3 regions of the Paeniglutamicibacter sp. genome follow, and region 1 is predicted to be linked to each of the others. Evidence: riboswitches for the same ligand, from Rfam matches in the RefSeq annotation. Region 1 holds a riboswitch; each other region holds the start of a gene.
The links. Region 1 has a riboswitch for S-adenosylmethionine ahead of ACLQ7E_RS01720 (OsmC family protein). Riboswitches for the same ligand answer to the same signal wherever they lie in the genome.
Positions count from the first base shown of each region.

Region 2: linked by a shared signal. The riboswitch ahead of ACLQ7E_RS12090 (flavin reductase family protein) and the one ahead of ACLQ7E_RS01720 (OsmC family protein) in region 1 are both predicted to bind S-adenosylmethionine.
Region 3: linked by a shared signal. The riboswitch ahead of ACLQ7E_RS21320 (hypothetical protein) and the one ahead of ACLQ7E_RS01720 (OsmC family protein) in region 1 are both predicted to bind S-adenosylmethionine.

Region 1 is NZ_JBKKAP010000014.1:37,143-42,419, forward strand. It holds gene ACLQ7E_RS01710 (LLM class flavin-dependent oxidoreductase) at 1-71, opposite strand, end outside; gene ACLQ7E_RS01715 (acyl-CoA dehydrogenase family protein) at 153-1,490, opposite strand; SAM riboswitch class I at 1,497-1,593, opposite strand; SAM riboswitch class I at 2,016-2,105, shown strand; gene ACLQ7E_RS01720 (OsmC family protein) at 2,110-2,691, shown strand; gene ACLQ7E_RS01725 (sodium:solute symporter family protein) at 2,688-4,343, shown strand; gene acs (acetate--CoA ligase) at 4,460-5,277, shown strand, end outside.
Region 2 is NZ_JBKKAP010000100.1:14-5,290, forward strand. It holds gene ACLQ7E_RS12085 (dihydrofolate reductase family protein) at 272-895, shown strand; SAM riboswitch class IV at 1,138-1,250, shown strand; gene ACLQ7E_RS12090 (flavin reductase family protein) at 1,318-1,827, shown strand; gene ACLQ7E_RS12095 (DUF1801 domain-containing protein) at 1,921-2,346, opposite strand; gene dnaB (replicative DNA helicase) at 2,862-4,235, shown strand; gene ACLQ7E_RS12105 (ZIP family metal transporter) at 4,424-5,185, shown strand; gene ACLQ7E_RS12110 (SRPBCC family protein) at 5,182-5,277, opposite strand, start outside.
Region 3 is NZ_JBKKAP010000181.1:45,296-50,572, reverse strand. It holds gene ACLQ7E_RS21330 (siderophore-interacting protein) at 1-831, opposite strand, end outside; gene ACLQ7E_RS21325 (histidine phosphatase family protein) at 965-1,570, opposite strand; SAM riboswitch class IV at 1,617-1,741, shown strand; gene ACLQ7E_RS21320 (hypothetical protein) at 1,840-2,190, shown strand; gene ACLQ7E_RS21315 (aspartate aminotransferase family protein) at 3,039-4,436, opposite strand; gene ACLQ7E_RS21310 (aldehyde dehydrogenase family protein) at 4,480-5,277, opposite strand, start outside.

The DNA.
Region 1 (5,277 bases):
GACTGGTGTCCCACGCAGTTCATGTCGAAGGCGTTGAAACGGATCTGGCGGGGGGCGGGAGTCGTGCTCATGTTTGTCCTTCGCGAGGTGTTGGGTATTTGCGGATCCGATATTGCGCGGATCAAGTCGTTGGTTCGGGTGCGGCGGGCGGTTTAGGGGATGCCGATTGCCTGGGTCGCACCCACGTCGCCGATGGCGTTCAGCTGCTGGGGTGCCGTTCCATTGACCTCGTAGTCGCCAATGATGCGCGACTTGTAGATCGCCGGGTTGTGGGTGGCCACGGTGCGGGCGTTGCGCCAGTGCCGGTCCAGGTTGCAGCCCTTGGCGGTTGCCGAGGCCCCCAGCCCGTCAAAGAGCTTGGTCGCCGCGGAGAGCACCAGCGGCTGGACGACTGCCTGCGCCCGGTCCGCGGCGAGTTCGCACACCGCAAACCTCTCGGCAGGGCTGAGTGATGCATCGGCCAGCGCGACCTCGATCTCCGCCACGGCGGCCAGGACGATGGCGTCGACAGCGAACGCGGTGCCCGAGATCTCGCCCACCAATTGCAATACCTGGGGTTCTTCGCGTACCGGAACCCCTGTCCCGGTGCTGAAGCTTCGCGTACGGGCCTGGACCGACGAGCGCATGTCGTTGAGCACGGCGCGCGTGATTCCGGCCTGGACCCCGAGGAGCACCAGTTGGAAGATCGCGGATTCAGGGTTGTTGACCTGCTGCTCGTCGGGAAGGATCGTGTCCACCGGGACATTCTCGAACGTGGTCGAGCCGGTGCCGGTGAGCTGCTGCCCGAATCCGTCCCAGTCGTCAAAGATCTTGACCCCGGAATGCTGTGTGGAGACCACGGCGATCTGCCGGCCGGCGCGGGCGGGGTGCGCCACGGCAACGGCGACCCAGTCGGCGTAGATCGTGCCGGTGCAGTAGTATTTTTCGCCGTTGAGGATCCAGCGCTCGCCCTGCTTGGCAATCGTCGTGTTCAGGGTGCCGAGCCGGTTTCCACCGCGCTCGGTGTAGGCGTTGCCGACGATTTGCCCGGCAACAATGCGCTCGATCCAGCGGTGCCGCAAGGCATCGTCCTCAAGCAGCAACACGGATTCGACGAAGCCGATGTGCGAGCGCCACAGGTGCGCCACCTGGGAATCCGCCTCGGCCAGCTCAATGAACAGGCGGAAGAGGTCGGACACGCTCGCCCCGTAGCCGCCTTCGGACACCGGGATGCGCAATGCACCGAATCGCACCCGGTTCAGCCAACCGACCGGCTCAAAGGGAAGGGTCCGGTTGGCATCTCGCTCGCTGGCCCCGGCGGCAATCTTGGCGAAGACCGGACGGAAGATTGCGGCCAATTCGTCATAGTGACCGTTCAGGGGAACGCCCGGAGTAAGTTTGAGCAGGTGCCGGGCAGGGGTGTCGCCGGTAAATGCGTCGAGATTGACGGCTCCAAAGATGTTGGGGTCCGCTTCGACATCGTGAGCATGTGCAAAGGAATCGACAGCCATGAATTCTCTCCATCGGTTCTGGCGTGAGCACCTACCGCCCAATTAAGGGGAGGGGTTGCTGCGGCGTCATGGAGCCAGATCTCTCGGCCGCTCTGGATGGTTGTTGGTCATATTTCTACACGTCCCGGCGAGGCGGAGACAACCCGTTTCGTCACAATCGGGGCCTCCGGCGCTGGCCGAAACACGATTCCGCCTCCTGAATGCCGGGCTTGGCTGACCGACTCCCCGGCGTTTCCCCCGCCAATCCTTCGACGAGACAGGGAGCATCGAGGATCGCCTTGCCCATCTCGAGCAGCGTCGCGCACTTTCCTCTCTGGCCGCGGTTTCCCGGGGACGGAGGCAGGGGATGCAGCGCCTCTTGCGGAGATCCCCCGACTGCCGCCAGACTGGAATCAAAGCATCGAAATTTTACCAATTAATGAAATATCCTTCGTTGATACGTGAAGAATATCCATGTGGTCGAAGATTCCGTCATGTTACGGACGGTTTGCTCCCGTGACACCGCATCGACTTTGATTGAGTCGTAACCCATCCCGAGCGGCCGAGAGATCTGGCTCTATGACGCCGCAGCAACCACCTCGCTGAGGCCGGTGCTACCGCCAAGTCCGATGGAGAGACCATGACATCCGCTTCCCTGCCAACTGTGCCCAACACTTCGGGGCCCCACGACAAGCGCATCCGCGCCAAGGGAACCTGGCTGGGTTCCATGCGTACACGTGTCGGAATCCGGGATTTCTCCTTCGACATTGACGAGCCTGTCGCCGTGGGCGGAACCAACAACGCACCGACACCGATGGAATTCATTGCCGGCGCGCTCAACGGATGCGTAAGCGTCGTTGTGGAACAGGTGGCAAAGGAACTCCGGATCGACTTCACTGCCCTGGAGACCTACTCGATTGCCACTCAAGATACCCGTGGGTTTGCCGGAACGGCAGACGTTTCTCCGTTCTTCCATTCCTACCGGCTCGAAATCCATGTTGAAACGGCCCTGGACGATCCTGAGCTGCAACGGGAATTCACCTCGCAAGTCCACCGGAGATGCCCGGCCATCAACTTGGTCAAGACAGCAGGCGTGAACATGGTTATCAACTGGGAATTCGCCACTGAAGTCGCCCCGGGCTCCGCCGAAGATGCCTGCAACATTGCGCTCGGATACGCTCCCCGCACCGCACTTACAACTGCTGCGGGAGCAAGCGCATGAGCGCGGCCGGACTGTGGACCATCGGCCTCGCGGTGTCCTACACGGCGCTGCTCGTCTTCGGCGGACGCCTTGCCCAACGCCGCAGCACGCTGGGCAAAACTAGCGGATTCTTTGTTGGCGGTCGCACCTTCAGCCCGTGGACGGTTGCCTTCTGCATCACCGGACTGTTCTCTGGTTCTTCCTACATAGCCATCATGGAGCTGAGCTACCGAACAGGCGTATCCGCGCTTTGGTACGGTGTGGCCGAGACCGTGCAAATCCTGCTCATCTCGCTGCTCTTGGTCAAGAAGTTGCGGGAGAAGCTCGTCGTCACCGTAACAGGCATCATCGGAGACCGCTTCGGCCGCCTTGCCAAGGGCATTGCCGGCGTTATCACGGCTTTCACGTTTCCCATGTGGTCGGTTGCCACCACGATCGCCTTCGCTTCCGCACTGACAGCTTTCACTGGCCTGAACTTGCACTTGGCCGTCATCGTCACGGCCTTGTTATTGCTCATGTTCTTGTGGACAGGTGGAATGCGTTCAGTGGCATTCAACCAAACCATGAACTGCATCGTGTTTGTCGGCATGCTGCTCGTGGGCGCATACGCAATCTTGGCCAAGCCCGGGATCTCCGGATTGATCGACTTTGCCGAGACCAACCCCCAAATGTTCGACCCCGGCAACGCAGGCGTTTCCCTCATCGTGGCATGGTTCGGCACCTTCATCGTGAACGTGCCGCTGGCACAGGCCGCTTTCCAAATGACCATGTCTTGCCGAACACCAGAGGACGGCCAGAAGGGCCTCTACACGGCTGCCGCCTTTGGCGTCCCTTTCATCATCATCGGTGCGCTCATCGGCACTTCGGCGGCCATCGTGATGCCCGGAGAGAGCCTGGCCCTGGTGGCGATCCCCCACTACATCGAACAGGTCCTCCCAGCACCGCTCGTGGGCGTGTTCTTCCTGGGCGTCTGGGCCTGTGCCATGGGCTGGGCCGGTCCGTGCCAGTTCTCCGGATCTACTTCCCTGGGCCGCGACGTCGGCAGCGCACTCAACCCCAAGGCCACCGAGGCGCAGCTGGTTCGCTACACGCAGTGGTCGCTGGTGGCCCTGACTGGACTCATGATCCTCTTTAGCATCCTCCGTACCGAGCAATCCGCCTGGTGGAACGTCCTGGCCTGGACGTTGCGCAACGGCGCGACCCTGGCCCCAGTCCTGGCAGTCTTCTTTTGGCCGTTGGCCACACGCACCGCCGTTTATGCATCGATGGTGGCCGGTTTCAGCGCCGGCATCCTCTGGAACCACCTAGCGGACTGGTCTCCCAAGGAGTTCTTCCTTGGCACCCACCCTGTTTGGGTCGGAATGTTGGTGAACGTCTTCACGCTGGTTGCCGTCACCTTGCTAACCACCCAATGGCGGCTCAGCACAACGCCGGGCCGGCGCCGCAAAGCTACACAATTCGCGGCTGCCACCGTGATGTCACTGGCCGTTCTGAGTGTCACCGCAGGCTGGATCGCTGGATTCGGGTTGGTTGGGATGGCGTTGTTCATCGTCCTGATCCTTGCCTCGCTGGCGGTGTTCTTTGGTACGGAATCCACTTCAACACCGGAGGTCCCGGCGGAATCCGGGAGCGCTCTTCAGCCGCGTTCCGGACAAACCACTCCGGTGCCCTGATCACTCACGGCAGAGCCCCTGCCCACACTGGCGGCCGGGGCATCCAGGCCGCAGATGCCGCAGCAATCCCACAAGCACCCGGCGCAGGGCCCACGCCCGGACCGATGGAGAAAACAATGACTGAAACCCTGTCCCCTGCCACCGCGGGCATCGCCAACGAGGCCTCCTGGACCGAAGCCGAACGCCTCGCTTTCTGGGATGCCGCGGCTCGGCGCCTGAGCTGGTCCGATCCGTGGCACACCATCCACACCAGCACCGGCGTCGACCAGGTGGCCCGGCGCGGTCCCGACTTGCGCTGGTACGAGGGTGGCAAGCTCAACGCCGCCTACAACTGCGTGGACCGGCACGTGGAGGCCGGCCGCGGCGACAAGGTCGCGCTGCACTTCGAGGGCGAGCCCGGCGACAGGACCACCGTCACCTACAAGGACCTGCAGGACCGCGTTTCCCAGGCGGCCAATGCGCTGGAGGCCCTGGGCATCACCAAGGGCGACCGCGTGGTCATCTACCTGCCGGTGCTGGTGGAAACCATTGTCATCACCCTGGCCTGCGCACGCATCGGCGCGGTGCACTCGCTGGTCTTCGGCGGCTTCTCCGCCGAGGCCCTCAAGTTCCGCGTCGAGGACACCGCCGCCAAGCTCCTGGTCACCACCGACGGCCAGTACCGCCGCGGCACCTCGGTCCCCGTCAAGGCGCACGCCGACGAGGCCGTCGCCGGCGACAACGCCATCGAACACGTCCTGGTCATCAACCGCACCGGGCACACCGACATCAACTGGGTCGAGGGCCGGGACGTGTGGTGGCACGAGACGGTCGACACCGCGAGCACCGAACACGCCCCCGAGGCCTTCGACGCCGAGACCCCGCTGTTCATCATGTACACCTCCGGGACCACGGGCCAGCCCAAGGGCCTGGTCCACACCACCGGCGGATACCT
Region 2 (5,277 bases), on a different contig from region 1:
TTATTTCTTGCCGCACCCGCGGCCCTCGTTCCCGCCCCCCCACGGGGCCCCCCCCCTGGGGGGGGCTCCACAGTGGGTTAAGGCCTTGGTGCGGTGATGCGTTGGATGTCGCGGTCGAGTTCCCGATGGATGGGGGGACCGGCAACATGCCGGGGGCTGGCGCCAGGCGTTCCCTTCGAGTAGCTTTGCCGAGTGGAGCAGTGCCCTTCCTCGATCACCGGCAACGTCGCATCCCGGGCATGGGCAGCCAAACGACCAAGAAGGCATGATCATGAAGCTGACACTGACGGAATTCGTGAGTCTCGACGGGGTGTCGCAAGGCCCCGGGTCTCCCGAGGAAGACACGACCGATGGATTCACCCAGGGTGGATGGCTTGTCCCGCACATGGACGAGGCCTTCGTTGACCAGGCCGCGCAATGGCTTGGGGAAGCCGACGGGCTGCTGCTTGGCCGCCGCACCTATGAGGCCTTCGCCAGGGATTGGCCGCAAATCACCGACCCGGACGACCCCTTCACGGGGCTCATGAATTCCCTGCCCAAGTACGTCGCCTCGCAGACGCTGGGCGAGGGAACCTGGAACCCGACCACGGTCCTCTCCGGCGACGTTGCCGCCCAGGTCGCGGAGCTCAAGGCGCGTCCCGGCAGGGAGCTGCAGATCCACGGGAGTGCCAGGCTTGCCGGATCATTGCTTGCCGATGGGCTGATTGACGAACTCAGGCTCGTGGTGGCACCCGTGGTCCTTGGACACGGGCGGCGCCTCTTCCCTGACGGCGGCGCACCGGCAGGGCTGCGGCTTTCCAGCAGCAAGACCACCCCGGGCGGGCTTGCCATCCTGATCTACCAATGCACCGGCGACGCTGCCTATGCGACCTATACGGGCGTCTCGGACATCTAGTCCAGGAATGTTGCAAGGTCACAATTGAGACCTGGTCGGCGACCGGCTTTCCGTGAAGCGCAAGCGTCTCCTTCGGTCAGCGCGAGGAAGTCCCGGCGTTCAAGTGTCGATTGGCGCTCTTCGGTACCCATCGGCAGAATCATGGCATATGGTCGCACAATCTTCGATTTTTACGCTTCGTGACTTCGTATGTCGAAACAAACTTTGACGAGACGTAAATATTTCTTCTAACGTTAGTCATGAATCAAGAGTGTCAACGTAAGGCCCTGGCCCGTTGACCGGCAACCCTCTCACGGTGGCGGGGTGCTCCAGGTGATGATTCGGCCTACCGGAACCCCGGAGGCAAGTACCGCACACCTCACTGGTTGGCGCGTGAATGACACGCACCGCGAAGGTGGGCCGAAGCCGAAGGATTGAGCACTATGACACTCACCTCTGACCTCACCCCCAACACCCTGCGCAACGTCTTTGCCCAGCACCCCTCGGGCATTGCCGCACTCTGCGCCATCGTTGACGGGCAGCCGCAAGGGATTGTGGCCTCGTCCTTTACGGTTGGCGTCTCCATGGATCCGCCGCTGGTGATGTTCGCGGTCCAGAACACCTCGAACACCTGGCCGCTGGTGCGCACCAGCGGACGCATTGGCGTTTCGGTGCTCAGCGAGAAGAACGAGGGCGTGTGCCGACAGATCGCCTCGAAGTCCGGGGACCGTTTTGCCGGGCTTCGCCTTGATTCGACCGACGAGGGCGCGCTCTTCCTGCATGACGCCACCCTGTGGCTCGACTGCTCCATTGAGCAGGAGATCCCCGCTGGCGACCACCAGGTGGTGCTGCTGCGCGTCCACGGCCACCAGACGCACGACAACGCCAACTCGCCGCTCGTGTTCCACGGCTCGGCATTCCGTCGCCTGGACGCCGAACAGCTGGTCTCCTAAGGCACCTGAACCTCAAGGGCTCCGCGCCCGTGGCACCGAATCCCTGATTCGATGGCACGGGCACGGAGCCCTTTGTTTTTTGCCGAGGGTTTCCTACGACGGTTCGTGCACCACGTCCATCATGTATCGGTAGCCGTCGCGGGCAAGCTGGGTGAGGATCTCCAGATCCACGTCCGCGAGCTTGTTCACGTACAAGCAGGACGCCCCGCGCTTGTGCTTGCCCAGCTTCGCCAGCAGTGGCCCGGCGGTCGGGGCTATGGTCAGCCCGTAAAGGGCAAGGTTCGTCGACCGCGGCGAGAAGCCAATGGCGCCGGCATCCCCTTCGCGGCCCGATTCGTACCTGTAGTGGTAGGTTCCGAAGCCGACGATCGTGGGACCCCACATGGTTGGTGGCTGGCCGCTTACCTCTTCCATCATCTCCAGGAGGACCTCGGCGTCCGTGCGCCGGATCGGATGGGGCACGGCGGCGATGAACTCGCGAGGATCAACGGCCGTTGGTGCGGTCTTGTTGGCGCTCATGCGGCCCAGTATGTCAGTGGTTGGTGATCTCCATCAATGCCCGCAATCCCCAGATCCGTGGCAACTTCCGGCGTGTCTGTGGATAGCTTGTGGGTAACTGTGAAACGGCGACTGATTTAGCCCCGGAATCACGGGGTTTTTGTGTGTATAACTGGTATTTACGCCCCTGGTGGATGTGGATAAATAGTTTGTATCCACAGGCATGTATCTAGATAGATCCTAGTCAGATCCGTATTGTGGGCAAAATTTTGGTGTAATCCACAATGTTCTCCCCAGACTGTGCACACAACACGCCGCGAGGTTCACAGGTTATCCACATGGCCTGTGGATAACCGTGTTGGGTTTGGGGGGAAACAGGTCTATGGTGACAGTGTTCCCCACCTATTTCCACAGGTTCGCGGTGCCCTTGAGCACGTGTGATTTTGAACCTAACGAATCGTCTGTGCTCCTTGAGACACTGAATAGGTAATGAAGCGGAAAACTTGGGAACCCGCGAAGCTTGAAGGGAAAAGCCCGTGTCGCTAGCCAGCACCGAAACCAGCTCTGATTCACGTGGATCGGACTATGGACGCACTCCACCGCAAGATCTCGTAGCCGAGCAAAGCGTCCTGGGCGGCATGATGCTCTCCAAGGACGCCATCGCGGACTGCGTGGAGGTGCTGCGCGGGCTGGACTTCTACCGTCCGGCGCACGAGGCGATCTACGAAGCCATCATCGACCTCTACGGCCGTGGCGAGCCCGCCGACGCCGTCACCGTCTCCGACCTGTTGACCAAGCGCGGCGAAATCACCCGCATCGGCGGCCCTGCCTACCTGCACACGCTCATCCAGTCGGTGCCTACCGCCGCCAACGCCGGTTTCTACGCCGAGATCGTGCGCGAACGCGCAGTGCTGCGCCGGCTGGTTGATGCGGGCACCAAGATCGTCCAGCTCGGATACTCACAGGACGGCGAAGTCGACGCCATCGTCAACGAGGCCCAGGCCGAGGTCTACAAGGTCGCCGAGCGCCGCACTGCCGAAGACTACGTGCCGCTGCGCGACATCATCGAGGGCACCGTCGATGAAATCGAATCCGCCGGCAGTCGCGGCGAGGGCGTGATCGGTGTTCCCACCGGATTCTTCGAACTCGACGAACTGACGCAGGGCCTGCACGGCGGCCAGATGATCGTCATCGCGGCCCGCCCGGCCGTTGGCAAGTCAACATTCGCATTGGATTTTGCCAGGTCAGCGTCCATTAAGAACAGCATGACTGCCGTTTTCTTCTCCCTGGAAATGGGCCGGAACGAAATTGCCATGCGCCTGCTCTCGGCGGAGGCCAGCATCGCGCTGCAGGACTTGCGAAAGGGCACCATCCAGGACGAACAGTGGTCGAAGATCGCCACCACCATGGGCCGGCTCAATGACGCGCCCCTGTTCATTGATGATTCGCCGAACATGTCGCTCATGGAAATTCGCGCCAAGTGCCGTCGACTCAAGCAGAAGCATGACCTCAAGCTCGTGGTGCTCGACTACCTGCAGCTGATGAGCTCGGGCAAAAAAGTCGAATCGCGTCAGCAGGAAGTTTCGGAGTTCTCCCGTGCGCTGAAGCTTCTGGCCAAGGAGCTCGACGTTCCGGTCATCGCGCTCTCCCAGCTGAACCGTGGTTCGGAACAGCGTACCGACAAGAAGCCGATGATTTCGGACCTTCGCGAGTCCGGATCGATCGAGCAGGATGCCGACATGGTCATTCTTTTGCACCGTGAAGATATTTACGACAAGGAATCGGCCCGTGCCGGCGAGGCCGACGTGATCGTGGCCAAGCACCGTAACGGCCCGACCAAGACCATCACCGTCGCCTTCCAAGGCCACTACTCGCGCTTCAGCAACATGGCTCAGGACGGCCACGGCTAGTTTCTCGGAACATCCGGCGACCGGGCGGTTGCGTTCCCCCTTTCGGGGCCACGCAACCGCCCATAGTCGTTTGGCGGCCGCGAAATGGTCCGCTGGATGCGCGGGCAAGGGTGCCGATTCCTTGTCCGCGATGCCGCGTATTCCATGAAATCGCTGCGTGAATAGTTATTATGCGATAGCGTGACGCCATGATGATGTCCTTGCAAGCACTCATGTGGGGCACCATCGCCGGGTCGGCGTTGCTGCTCGGCGCCGCCGCGGCCTGGTGGTTGGACATTCCGCGAAAAATTGTCTCGAGCATCATGGCATTTGGCGCCGGAGTGCTGATTTCCGCCCTCGCCTTCGAGCTGGTTGCCGAGGCTGAGGAAGTCGGCGGGCTGTGGGCCACAGTGGTCGGCTTCCTGGCCGGAGCCGTCAGCTATGTCGGGGCCAACTCCCTGCTGGTGCGCCTCGGTGCGGAACATCGGCGTCGCAGCAAGGCCGCCTTGCGGCCCGGGAGCCGCGATGGCGGAGCTTCAAACGGGGGAACTGCCATCGCAGTCGGTGCCCTGCTGGATGGCATCCCCGAATCCATCGTGCTGGGCGTTGGGCTGCTCACCGGTGCAGCCGTCAACCCAACCATGCTGGCGGCAATCTTCATATCCAACGTGCCCGAGGGACTTGCCAGCACCGCAGACATGAAGCGCGCGGGCAAGGGACCCAAGGAGGTCTTTGCCATTTGGGGGAGTATTGCGGTGCTTTCCGGCCTTGCCGCAATGGTCGGCTACCTCGCCCTCGACAACGCCCCGGGAGAGATCATTGCGGTGGTCACCGCAATCGCGGCGGGCGGCATTCTTGCGATGCTCGCCGACACCATGATCCCCGAGGCCTTCGAGGAGCAGCACATGCTCACGGGACTCATCGCCGCGCTGGGTTTCCTTGCGGCACTGATCCTGCACCACAGCGTCTAGATGCGGGCTTCGGCAAAATCCTTGAAGGCCGTCATCGTTTTGAGGTTTTGCTTCTTGACCACGGGGCCAAAGAGCAATGCCACGATCCGCAT
Region 3 (5,277 bases), on a different contig from region 1:
CGGGAAGATCTGCCCGATGGGCGACTTCTTTTCGGCCTGGAACTCGTCCTCGGCACGTCCGAACGCCCAGTAGGCGGACAGCGACATGGCCCTGCGGTCCACGCCGCGTTCGCCATTGAGGTAGGCACGCAACGACTTCATGGTTTCACGTTCGCCGTGGGCAAAGACCTGAATCGTTCCCTCGTGCCATGGCGCATCACGCACCACTGCCTCGAGCCGGGTGCCTTCCGGGGTGAAGTAGCCACCGCGGTGCAGCCAGTGGACGTTGACTCCTGCGGGCACGTCCAGCTGGACCTCGTCCTCGGGGCCAGATACCTCAAGGTAGATGTCCCCCACCATGTCCGGGGTCATGTCCTCGACGGCCGCGGAAATCGCCGGAAGAGCGGTCTCGTCCCCGATGAGCAGGTGACGGTCGAATTCCGGGTCTGGCGTGTAGAGTCCGCCCGGGCTGGTGAAGCAGATCAGGTCACCCATCTTGGCGTTCTGGGCCCAGGGGCCTGCCAGGCCTTGGTCACCGTGGATGACGAAGTCGATCTGCACGGTTTGGGCTTCGAGATCCACGTGGCGCAGGGTGTAGGTGCGGCGAACCGGGAAATCTTCCGGAGCCAGCTGCTCGCGCAAGGCGTCAAGGTCAAACGGGGGCACCAGCCCCAGCTCGGGCTTGGCAAAAAGGATCTTGACGTAGCGGTCGGAGACTGCCTTGTCCTGGAAATCTACAAAGCCCGGTCCGCCAAAGGTCAGTCGCATCATGTGGGGACTCAGTCGCTCGCTCGCCAAAACCTCGAGGACTACCTGGGGCCGAACCGGACGTGCCGAACGTTGCGTACTCACTAATTACCACTTTCTTGGATTAGGGAAGGTAAACCTATCCTATTCGACGGAGCATCGACGAAGTCAATGCAGGTAACATTCACCCGACCCGATTCGTTTGAACAAACCACCGGGAATCCGCGAAAGTTGCCCCTCAATCCAGGTGTCGGTCCTGCCAACTGCGCATGATCCACCGTGATTCGACAGCCGTATCCAGCGTCACCACGCCAGTGTTGGCCAGGGGCGTCGGGCGCAGCAGGCCAAGGTCGAAGTTTGTGCTCCGCGAGGCAAGCCAGGTCACCAGCATCGCCGCGTGGCTGACCACGACTAGTTTCCCGGTCCCCGCGGCTCGGGCCTCCTCGATGACCGTGTTGAAGCGGTCCAGTGCGGTGTGCGCATCCTCGCCACCTGCAACCTTCGCGGCCAGGTCGCCGGAGAGCCAGCGGAAAAACACGTCGCGGTAGGCGAGCTGGGCTTCGGGGTCGTTGCGCATTTCCAGTTCCCCTGCGGAGATCTCGCTCAACCCCGCGTGCTCGGCCAGGACCAGGCCGCGCGATTCAGCCAGGGGCGTGGCGGTCATCTTGGCACGCAGCAACGGCGAGGAGTAAACCGCGTCGACGTCCTCGGCGCCGAGCCGTTCCACGAGTGCCCGCACCTGGGCGAGTCCGGTCTCGTCCAGCGGCGCACCGGGGGCCGCGGTGTCCAGCGCCTGCGCCACGTTCGAAGCGGTCTGCCCGTGGCGGATCAAGATGAGTCTCATTCATTAACTCTAAATCGTCTCCGGTGTTTTGGTACGATGAAACCAGCTTCACGAGATGCGCGCCAGCTTAGGGCTCCGACCCGGCGCACACACCAACCCCATGCTTCACGGGTGGTTCGGATGACGAAGCGGTCCTGGCAGCAGCCGCTGCCTCGGGGACAAGAGCACACGAAAGGCGCCACCCCTTGCGCGATCAGTCACGTTCGACAGACACCTGCAACTCGTTCCACTCCGGCCACCGCACCAATCCCCGTGCGATCAGGAGCCTGATGACCAGGCCTACCCTGTGGGCCCCGGCGGACGTCGAGGTTGCGATGTCCCCGACCCACGGACTGACGCTGCATGTCTTTGCCGGCGGAACCCACCACCAGGTGTTCGCCCACGACCTTCCGGACATTGCCCAGCTGCTGCGCATTGCGCCGCAACCGGCACCGGGGCTCTCGCTGGGCCGGGTGAATTTCCACAACAACGCGATCGCGCTTCCCGCGGACCCGCGACACAGTGCCGGGCTGCGCTACTTCTCGTTCAGCACCGAACCGCTCTCTGCCTGCAACTTCGACCGCGACGAGACATTGGCCCGGGACTTCGAGTCCCTGACGGGCGACCTGCAACTTTCCTAGGAGCCCGTGCGACGAACCTAGGCCTTGGGCCTAGGTTGGGTGCGGGCTCGTGGGTACGTTGCGGCTGCCGGAATTTCGTTCGTGCCAGGAACTGTAGGCGTCGCGGGGCTGGTATTCCATCGGCAGCCGGCGTTCGGTCCAGTCTTTCGCGGATTCTGCATAATGAGGTAGTCAGTTTGAGGTGCTCGAGGTCTTCGACGATGCGCGGTTCGTCGTCATCCCGCTGGGCAAGGAACATAGGGTGGGCGGGTCTGCAGCAATACGGCGAGCCCAAGCACATCGGTCTTGGGTGGGCAAGCATGTAATTGGTGGACCCGGTTGGATCCGCGGTGCCAAGTCTTGTGTGCGCTTCGCGAATGGCGAGAATCTCGCCGTCGCGGGCGATGACGCCCGCATACCGCCGCCCGCCTCGACGTTGGCACGGGCGAGTTCGAGGGGTTAAGAAAATCCGCCAATAGGCACCGATCGAGGCACCAATAATCTGCAAGTCAGCATAATTAAGCGCCGGTCAGACGTCATTAAGAAGCAAGCAGGCACCATAGGTTTCCAAGACGCCCAAGGAACGCCATCCCAATCAAGATTGATCGAGTTTCCGCGATTCACAATGTCTCGGAAAGTCATCTCCGCGATCCGGGGCCCAGGGCACCTCCTATGCCGATCCTTCACCGCGACACGCGGTCACCAAAAAACCCGACAGTAAAACACTGTCATTTTCAGGACCCCCACGGCCCAGCCGCCCATGTAGCGGGCCCCTCGGAGTTAATGACTTAGGGCCAGGATCCAGGCACTCTATTGGCTCCGGCAAGTTGCGGTTCCTCACTCTTCCTCCCGTGTGATCGATAAAGTGCTCACGAAATGCGTCCGGCCGTGTGGCCCGCGGCCACCGAATGGGAGCGGTTTGTGCTTTCGGCTATCCACACCTCGATGTGATGCTCCATGGTTTGAAGCGCTTCATCCAGTTTGCCCAGCAATATCTGCGTTTCGCCCTCGGTGATCACCAGAGGCGGTGAAATAATCGTCGCGTTGTTTAGCGGCGCGATCCCTGCGGGGTAAACGATGAGGCTTTGTGCGAGACATTGTTCGACGAATACGTTCGCCGCATTGTGTCTGGGATCTGGGGCCTGCTTGGTCTCGGGGTTGATGACAAATTCGAACCCCCAAAGCAATCCGCGGCCGCGCACATCGGCCATGTGCCGGTAGCGGCGCGACAACGCTCTTAGACCCTCTTCCAGCTGTGCACCTCGATTTCTGACGTTTTCAAGGACGTCTTGGCGCTCCATAATGTCCAGAACGGCAATGCATGTGGCCGCTCCGACGGGATTCCCGGAAAAAGTGTGGCCAAACGGAGCACCACCGCTGCCTTCCCTTATCGCCTCCACCAAGTGTTCTCGCATGAGAATGGCTGCCACGGGAGAGTATCCCCCGCTCAGGCCCTTGCCTGTCATGAGAAGGTCAGGTACCACCCCATCGTGGGTGCTGGCAAACCAATCACCGGTCCGCCCTACCCCCGTGATGACCTCGTCCATGAGGAACAAGACGTCCAATCGGTCACAGATCTCCCGCAGGCGCGCGAGGTATCCCGCCGGCGGCACTAGGACACCGCCGGCGGCGCCGACGATCGGCTCCACGATGATGCCCGCGACCGTAGCAGGATCTTCCGCAAGGATTGCATCTTCGAAGGCCGCCGCGGCGCGCTCGGCATATTCGCCTTCGCTTTCGCCGGGGTGCCCGAATCGATAAGCGTAGGCCGGAGGGCCGACGGGAAAGGGATGCAACAGGGATCCATAGTCCGGGCGGCGCGCCTGGTGCCCTGACATGGACAAGGCTCCCATGGTCATGCCGTGGTAACTGATCCGCCGCCCGAGGACCTTCACCTTCTGGGGAGCACCCTTTTCGCGCCAGTGACTTACCGCCGCGCGAATGGCGAATTCGGTGGCTTCGGAGCCGCTACTGACGAAGAACGCCCAGTTGAGATCTCCTGGAGCCAGTTGCGTCAGTCGACGCGCAAGGTCCTCCGCGGGCTCGTTCGTGAACTGGGTTCGGTAGGTGAAGGCGACGCGCTCGGCCTGGTCTTGCATCGCGTCGGCGATTTCCTTGACACCGTGACCCATGCTGGCTGTCATGGCGCCGCTGGAACCGTCCAGATACTCACGCCCTTCTTCGTCATAGAGGAACACACCCCTACCGTGGGTGACCGTTGGATAGGTCTTATCGACTGTCTGCTTGAGCAGAGCGCTTGTAGTCATGGAGATTCCTTAGAACGTCTGGTCACCACGCAGGTAACGGGGGCTAGAGGGGCAGATCCGTGCGGTCCACGCCGATAACGCGATCACCCAGATAGAATCGAACGCCGTTTTGCGGACCGTGACCGCCGATGCCGCTGGTGCCCCAGAATGTTTGCTGGGATCCTTCCGCGAGGTCGGACATGAATGTTCCGTTGATGCGTACCTCGCCCGCACGGATCTTTCCAGCGATTCGGAGGGCACGGTCATGGTCAGCGCTGAAGACGAATGCGTCAAGGCCGCCGCCTACGGCGTTAGCATGGACCAGCGCCTCGGCCTCGGAGGCTACGGCGTGCACCGTGACCACCGGACCGAAGAGCTCCTCGGTCGCATCTTCGGCACGGCACCCGATTACCATTCCAGGTGCCATGAACCAGCCACCGAGCGCAGGCATGTCGGTGACCGTGATCTTCCGTCCACCTAAGGAAACGAGTCGGTCAAGGGACGCGCCAAGCTGAGTGAAGTGGCGTTCGAAGGCCAATGGTCCTACCTGCGTGTCCGGTTCCAGGCAGTGCCCGACGCGCAAGGAAGCGATACGTGTCCGCATGGCTTCGACGAAGTCGTCGTGGACGGATTCCATGACCAGGATCTTGCCCGGCGCTTCGCACCACTGGCCATTCAGCCGGGTCATCCCGTCCACGATGCTCGCAGCTGCGGCTTCGAGATCGGCGTCCTCAAGGACGATGGCTGGGTTGTTCGAGCCTAGTTCGAGTTGCATGGCGTTGAGGTTCGATGCCGCGGCAGCCGCGACAGTTCGGCCGGCGGACCCGCCGCCGGTGAAGGAGAGCACCTCGATGCGGGGGTC